Aggregicoccus sp. 17bor-14: one gene and its partner. Each later gene encodes a partner of the first gene's protein in a complex. Links are inferred from orthologs where the notes say so. Each region holds a gene or a part of one and is shown on either strand. Other genes may lie near its edges.

What was found.
Region 2: the proteins of accB (region 1) and accD are in contact, whole or in part, in a solved structure (PDB 8UXZ), measured with the Escherichia coli proteins. The link is inferred for Aggregicoccus sp. 17bor-14 from one-to-one orthologs.

Annotation. Positions count from the first base shown.
Region 1 is NZ_VJZZ01000009.1:15,673-18,816, forward strand. The notes cover bases 208-3,042. They hold accB (acetyl-CoA carboxylase biotin carboxyl carrier protein), read left to right. Parts: upstream 208-1,250; coding sequence 1,251-1,835; downstream 1,836-3,042. Other genes in these bases: FGE12_RS17785 (hypothetical protein), read left to right, coding at 208-445; efp (elongation factor P), read left to right, coding at 580-1,158; accC (acetyl-CoA carboxylase biotin carboxylase subunit), read left to right, coding at 1,892-3,042. Also shown: FGE12_RS17780 (hypothetical protein), read left to right, coding at 1-64; more of FGE12_RS17785, read left to right, coding at 83-207; more of accC, read left to right, coding at 3,043-3,144. UniProt on the Escherichia coli protein: This protein is a component of the acetyl coenzyme A carboxylase complex; first, biotin carboxylase catalyzes the carboxylation of the carrier protein and then the transcarboxylase transfers the carboxyl group to form malonyl-CoA.
Region 2 is NZ_VJZZ01000001.1:730,862-734,084, reverse strand. The notes cover bases 310-3,223. They hold accD (acetyl-CoA carboxylase, carboxyltransferase subunit beta), read left to right. Parts: upstream 310-1,293; coding sequence 1,294-2,154; downstream 2,155-3,223. Other genes in these bases: FGE12_RS03220 (folylpolyglutamate synthase/dihydrofolate synthase family protein), read left to right, coding at 2,171-3,223; FGE12_RS03230 (RDD family protein), read right to left, coding at 310-1,207. Outside these bases: more of FGE12_RS03230, read right to left, coding at 1-309.

The DNA of each region.
Region 1 (3,144 bases):
CTGCGGCGTGAACGGCTACAACAGCACCGCCCTCACCTGCGAAGCCGCTCCCGCTGGACCCTGAGCCCCCGAGCCCTCCGCCATGTCCTTCCGCACCCACCTCGAAAGCGTGGTCAACCAGGTCGACGGCGCCCTCGCGTGCAGCATCATGGGCTTCGACGGCATCGCCGTGGAGACGCACCAGAAGGACGAGGCGGGGGAGCTGGAGCTCTCGACCGCGTGGGTCGAGTACGCGAACCTGCTCACCCAGCTCAAGGGCGCCGCCGAGGCGCTCAAGACGGGCAGCGTGAGCGAGGTGAGCATCAACAGCGAGCGCGTGCTCACGCTGATGCGCATGGTCACGCCGGACTACTTCCTCGTGCTCGCGCTCAAGGCCGAGGGCAACTACGGCAAGGGCCGCTACGTGCTGCGCATCACGGCGCCCAAGGTGAAGGCCGAGCTCTAGCTCTCCTGGCCGCTGTGCAGAGGGACGCAACATCCCGGGGACGGCGCATTGCGCCGTCCCTTTCCTTTTGAAAAGGGCACCCCCATCAGCTAGACAGCCCGGACTTTTCCAGCTGTCCGAAGGAGTCGTGCGTCATGGCGGGTGTGATTGATACCTCCGAGTTCAAGAAGGGGATGAAGATCGAGATCGACGGCGAGCCGTTCGAGATCCTCGACTTCCAGCACGTGAAGCCCGGCAAGGGCAGCGCGTTCGTGCGCACCACCATCCGCAGCCTCCTCACCGGCCGCACCCTCGAGCCCACGATGAAGTCGGGCGACAAGGTCGGCAAGCCGGACATCGAGGACAAGGACATGCAGTACCTCTACAAGGAGGGCGAGGACTACTACTTCATGGACACTCGCAACTACGAGCAGACCTTCATCAGCGAGAAGGTGCTCGGCGAGCAGAAGAACTTCCTGAAGGAGAACATCAACGCCTCGATCCTCTTCTACAACGGCAAGGCGATCGGCGTGTCCCTGCCCAACTCCGTGGACCTCAAGGTCACCAAGTGCGACCCCGGCATCCGCGGCGACACCGTCTCCGGCGCCCTCAAGCCGGCGGAGCTCGAGACCGGCTACTCGGTCAACGTCCCGCTCTTCATCAACGAGGGTGACGTGCTGAAGATCGACACCCGCGACGGCAAGTACCTCACGCGCGTCTCCACCGGGGGCTAGCCCCCACCGCGCCCCACAAGGCAATTCCGCGGGGGGCCGGGGCCAGTGGCCGGGCCTCCCGCGCGCACTTCACTCACGAGGGAGAGGGACGGATGGCAACGAAGCGCAAGGCGAATCAGCCCGCGGCGGCTCAGACGGGCGCGGTGCGCGTCCAGGGCAACACCACGCTGGACGTGGACGCGCTGCGGCAGATCGTGGAGATCCTCGAGGCCTCGGACGTCACGCGGCTCACCTGGACGCGCGGCGACGAGCGGCTCTTCATCCGCCGCGGCCAGGCCCCCGCCACCACCATCGTGCACGCGGCCCCCGCGGCCCCGGCCGTCACCGTGGCGAGCGCCCCGGCGCCTGCCTACGAGGCGCCCCGGCCGGTGACCCCCGGCGTCGCGCCGGCCCCCGCGGCCGGCTCTGCCGCCCCCGCCAAGGCGGAGACGAAGCCGGGCCACGTGGTGACCAGCCCCTTCGTGGGCACCTTCTACCGCACGCCCGCCCCGGACCAGCCCGCCTTCGTCGAGGTGGGCGCCACGGTGCGCAAGGGCCAGGTGCTCTGCATCGTCGAGGCGATGAAGTTGATGAACGAGATCGAGGCCGAGGTGGCGGGCCGCGTCGCCGAGGTGCTCGTGGAGAACGGCCAGCCGGTGGAGTTCGGGCAGGCGCTGTTCCGCATCGAGCCGGCCTAGGCGCGCGGTCCCCCGAGGGCCCGCGAGGCGGGCCCATTGCGATTGGAGAAGACGGCGTGTTCAAGAAGGTCCTCATCGCCAACCGGGGCGAGATTGCCCTCCGGGTCATCCGTGCGTGCCGCGAGCTGGGCATCGCCACGGTCGCCGTGCACTCCACCGCGGACGCGCACGCGCTGCACGTGCGCTTCGCGGACGAGTCGGTGTGCATCGGGCCGCCTCCCTCCAAGGAGAGCTACCTCAACATCCCCGCGCTGCTGTCCGCCGCGGAGATCACCCGCGCGGACGCCATCCACCCGGGCTACGGCTTCCTCTCGGAGAACGCCGAGTTCGCCGAGGTGTGCGCGAGCTGCAAGATCCACTTCATCGGGCCGCGCCCCGAGATGCTGCGCCTGATGGGCAACAAGGTGCGCGCGCGCGCGGCCGCCCGCGAGGCGGGGCTGCCGCTGCTGCCCGGCAGCACCGGCACGGTGAAGGACCCGAAGGAAGCCGAGGACATGGCCAAGCAGATCGGCTTCCCGGTCATCCTCAAGGCGGCGGCGGGCGGCGGCGGCAAGGGCATGAAGATCGTGCGCGAGCCGAGCGCGCTCGCGCAGGCCTTCAGCACCGCGGCGGCCGAGGCGGTGGCGAGCTTCAACAACGGCGAGCTGTACATCGAGCGCTACGTCGAGAAGCCGCGCCACATCGAGATCCAGGTGGTGGCGGACGAGCACGGCAACGTCATCCACCTGGGCGAGCGCGAGTGCTCGGTGCAGCGGCGCCACCAGAAGCTCATCGAGGAGGCGCCCAGCCCCGGCGTCTCCCCGGAGCTGCGCGCGAAGATGGGCCGCGTCTCCATCGAGGCGATGAAGCGCATCCGCTACAACAACGTCGGCACCATCGAGTACCTGATGGACGAGACGGGCGCCTTCTACTTCATGGAGATGAACACCCGCATCCAGGTGGAGCACCCGGTGACCGAGCTCGTCACCGGCATCGACCTGGTGCGCGAGCAGATCCGCCTCTCCTACGGCGAGCCGCTCAACCGCACGCAGGACCAGATCACCATGACCGGCTCGGCCATCGAGTGCCGCGTCAACGCCGAGGACCCGGTCACCTTCGCCCCCTGGCCGGGCAAGATCACCGGCTACAGCGTGCCGGGCGGCTACGGGGTGCGGGTGGACTCGGCGGCGTACGAGAACTACACCGTGCTGCCCAACTACGACTCCCTGCTCGCCAAGCTCATCGTGCACGCGGAGAACCGCGAGACGGCCATCCGCCGCATGCAGCGCGCCCTGGGCGAGTACGTCATCGAGGGCATCCGCACCAACAT
Region 2 (3,223 bases), on another replicon or contig:
GGTCCCACATCACCTGGATGAAGCCCATGAAGCCGGTGAGCATGGACGCGGCGTAGCCGTGGAAGCGCTCGAAGGAGCGCCACAGCGTCATGGGGCGGCCGTCGATGCGCACCACGCGGATGCCAAAGAGGCGCTTGCCCGGGGTGTGGCCCTTCCAGAGCACGAGGAAGCCGATGAAGTACACGTAGCTCCAGCCGATGCCGAAGCCCAGGTCGTGCACGCTGACCATGAGGAAGTGGCGGATGCCGTGCTCCTCCTGGGCCTCCTTGAGCTCCTCCTCCAGCCGGTCCTTCGTCTTGTCCAGGCGCGCCACCTGCGCCGCGAGCGTGAGGTTGCGCCGCTGCAGGGTCGCGAGCTCCGCGAGGTGCGGATCCGGGGCCGCGCCCGCCGCCGCCGCGTCAGCCGGGGCGGCCACGGGCTGCGCCGGGGCGCCCGCCAGCGGCGAGAGCACGCGCGTGAGCTCGGCGCGCGAGACGTCCGAGATGGGCACGTCCTCGTTGTCCACCATCTCGAGCAGCATCCCGGCCGCGCGCGCAGGGTCCTTCTCCTTCTTCACCCGGGCGCCCAGCTTCTCGGCGAGCGCGCGCGCCTCCTCCGGGCTCGTCGTGGTGGCCAGGCGCATCAGCTCGCCTGCGCCCAGGCCCAGCGTGTTGAAGGTGATGGGGGACTCGCCGTGCCTCCCCTCGGCGCGCTCGCGCGCGTCGGAGGCGATCTCCTCCTCGTCCTCGCGGGCCTTCTCCTGTGCCTCCTGCTTCTCGTGCACGCGCGTGACCATGCGCCCCACGCCGATGAAGGCGATGCAGAGGGCGAAGGCGAGCGCGATGCGCGTGGTCTTCTGGCGCATCCACGTGGGCGCGAAGGGCCGGCCGGCTGCCCAGTAGAGGAGGGTGCCTGCGAAGGCCCCGGCGAGCAGCGCGAGCGAGCTGAAGGCCAGGCTGAGCACGCCCACCAGCGCGAGGTCCACCAGGATGGCGCCCAGGCGCTGGCGGCGGCGGGCGAGCGGGAGCCGGGCCACGTCGGGCGAGAGCGTGAAGTGCTCGGGGTGCAGGTGGGGCTCGTCGCCGTGGGTCCCGGCGTGCGCCGCGCCGTGCGCGCTGCCGTGGCCCGCCGCGGGGGCGAGGGCCGCGGGGGGCGTCCCGGCGGCGACCAACGGCGCGGTGGGAGTCTCGGGGGTGGGGGGACCGGACGGGGAGGAGGGGGCGCTCATGGCGGTGGGGACTGTAGCAAGACGGCGCAGCGCGGCACGAGGGAACGGTTGACGGAGGCGGCCCCGGCGGTTTAACCCGCCGCCCCATGGCCGCCTGGTTCTCGAAGAAGCCCCGCATCGCCGTGGACACCGAAGCGCCCGCGGACACCCGCTCCGCTCCCAGCCGCATGCAGGGGCTGTGGGCCAAGTGCGAGAGCTGCGACGAGATCATCTACCGCCAGGAGCTGGAGAAGAACTGGAACGTGTGCCCGCTGTGCGGCCACCACATGAACTGGCCCGCGCGCGTCCGGCTGCAGGCGTTGCTGGACGAGGGCAGCTTCGAGGAGTTCGACAAGGAGCTCGAGCCCGAGGACCCGCTCGGCTTCAGCGACTCCAAGAAGTACAAGGACCGCCTCAAGAGTACCCGCAAGGCGCTCGGCGAGAACGACGCCTTCATCTCCGGCGTGGGCCGCATCGAGAACCACCCGGTCTCGGTGGGCTGCTTCGTGTTCGAGTTCATGGGCGGCTCCATGGGCTCGGTGGTGGGCGAGAAGGTGACGCGCGTGTTCGAGCGCGCGCACGAGCTCAAGTGCCCGGCCATTGTGTTCAGCGCCTCGGGCGGCGCGCGCATGCAGGAGGGCATCTTCAGCCTCATGCAGATGGCGAAGACCTCTGCGGCCATCGCGCGCTTCCGCACCGGCACCAAGCCCTACGTCTCGGTGCTCCTGCACCCGACCACGGGCGGCGTCGCGGCCTCCTTCTCCTGGCTGGGCGACATCATCCTCGCCGAGCCCAAGGCGCTGATCGGCTTCGCGGGGCCGCGCGTGATCGAGCAGACCATCCGCCAGAAGCTGCCCGAGGGCTTCCAGCGCTCGGAGTTCCTCCTCGAGCACGGGATGATCGACGCCATCGTGCACCGCAAGGAGATGCGCACGAAGCTCGCCCAGGTCATCGGCCTGCTCGGCTAGGCGAGGGCCGGGGACGATGCCGCTCCCGCGCACGCCGGACGAGGCGCTGACCTTCCTCGCCAGCCTCTCGCCCTCCACCATCCGCCTGGGCCTCGAGCGCGTGCAGGCGGTGCTCGCCCAGCTGGGCCACCCCGAGCGCCGCTACCCCGCGCTGCACGTGGCGGGCACCAACGGCAAGGGCAGCACCTGCGCCTTCGCCGCCGCGGCGCTGCGCGCGGCGGGCCACCGCGTGGCGCTCTACACCTCGCCGCACCTGGTGCGCGTGAACGAGCGCATCCAGGTGGACGGCGAGGAGATCGAGGACGCGGTGCTGGGCAGGCGCATCCTCGAGGTGCTCGAGCGCGCGCCCGGGGCCGCCGAGGAGCTGACCTACTTCGAGTTCGGCACGGTGGTCGCGCTCTGGCACTTCGCGAGCGAGGCGGTGGACGTGGCGGTGCTCGAGACGGGGCTGGGCGGCCGGCTGGACGCCACCAACACCGCGCGCCCGCTCGTCACCGCGCTCACCCCCATCTCGATGGACCACCAGGCGCTGCTGGGGGACACGCTCGCGGCCATCGCGGGTGAGAAGGCGGGCATCCTCAAGCCGGGCGTGCCGGCGGTGTGCGCGCGCCAGGCGCCCGAGGCGCTCGCCGTCATCGAGGCGCGCGCGGCCGCAGTGGGCGCGCCGCTGCTGCTCGAGGGGCGCGACTTCGCGATGGAGGGGCAGGGCGCGGGGCTGCACTACCGCAGCGCCTCCGGGCACCTGGAGCGCCTGGTGCTCTCCCTTCGCGGCCCGCACCAGCGCCAGAACGCGGCCGTGGCGCTCGCGGCGCTGGAGCAGCTCTCGCAACGCGGCCTGGGCGTGAGCGCGCGCGCGGCGCGCGAGGGGCTCCTGCAGGCGCGCTGGCCCGGGCGGCTCGAAGAGCTCGGAGGCCTCGGAGGCCTCGGAGGCCTCGGGCTCGCCCCCCAGGCGACCGTGCTGCTGGACGGTGCGCACAACCCCGCGGGCGTGCAGGCCCTGCTCGCCGCGCTCGACGCCGAGTATCCGGGGCGCCGCGTACACGCGGTGTTCGGGGTGGTGGCGGACAAG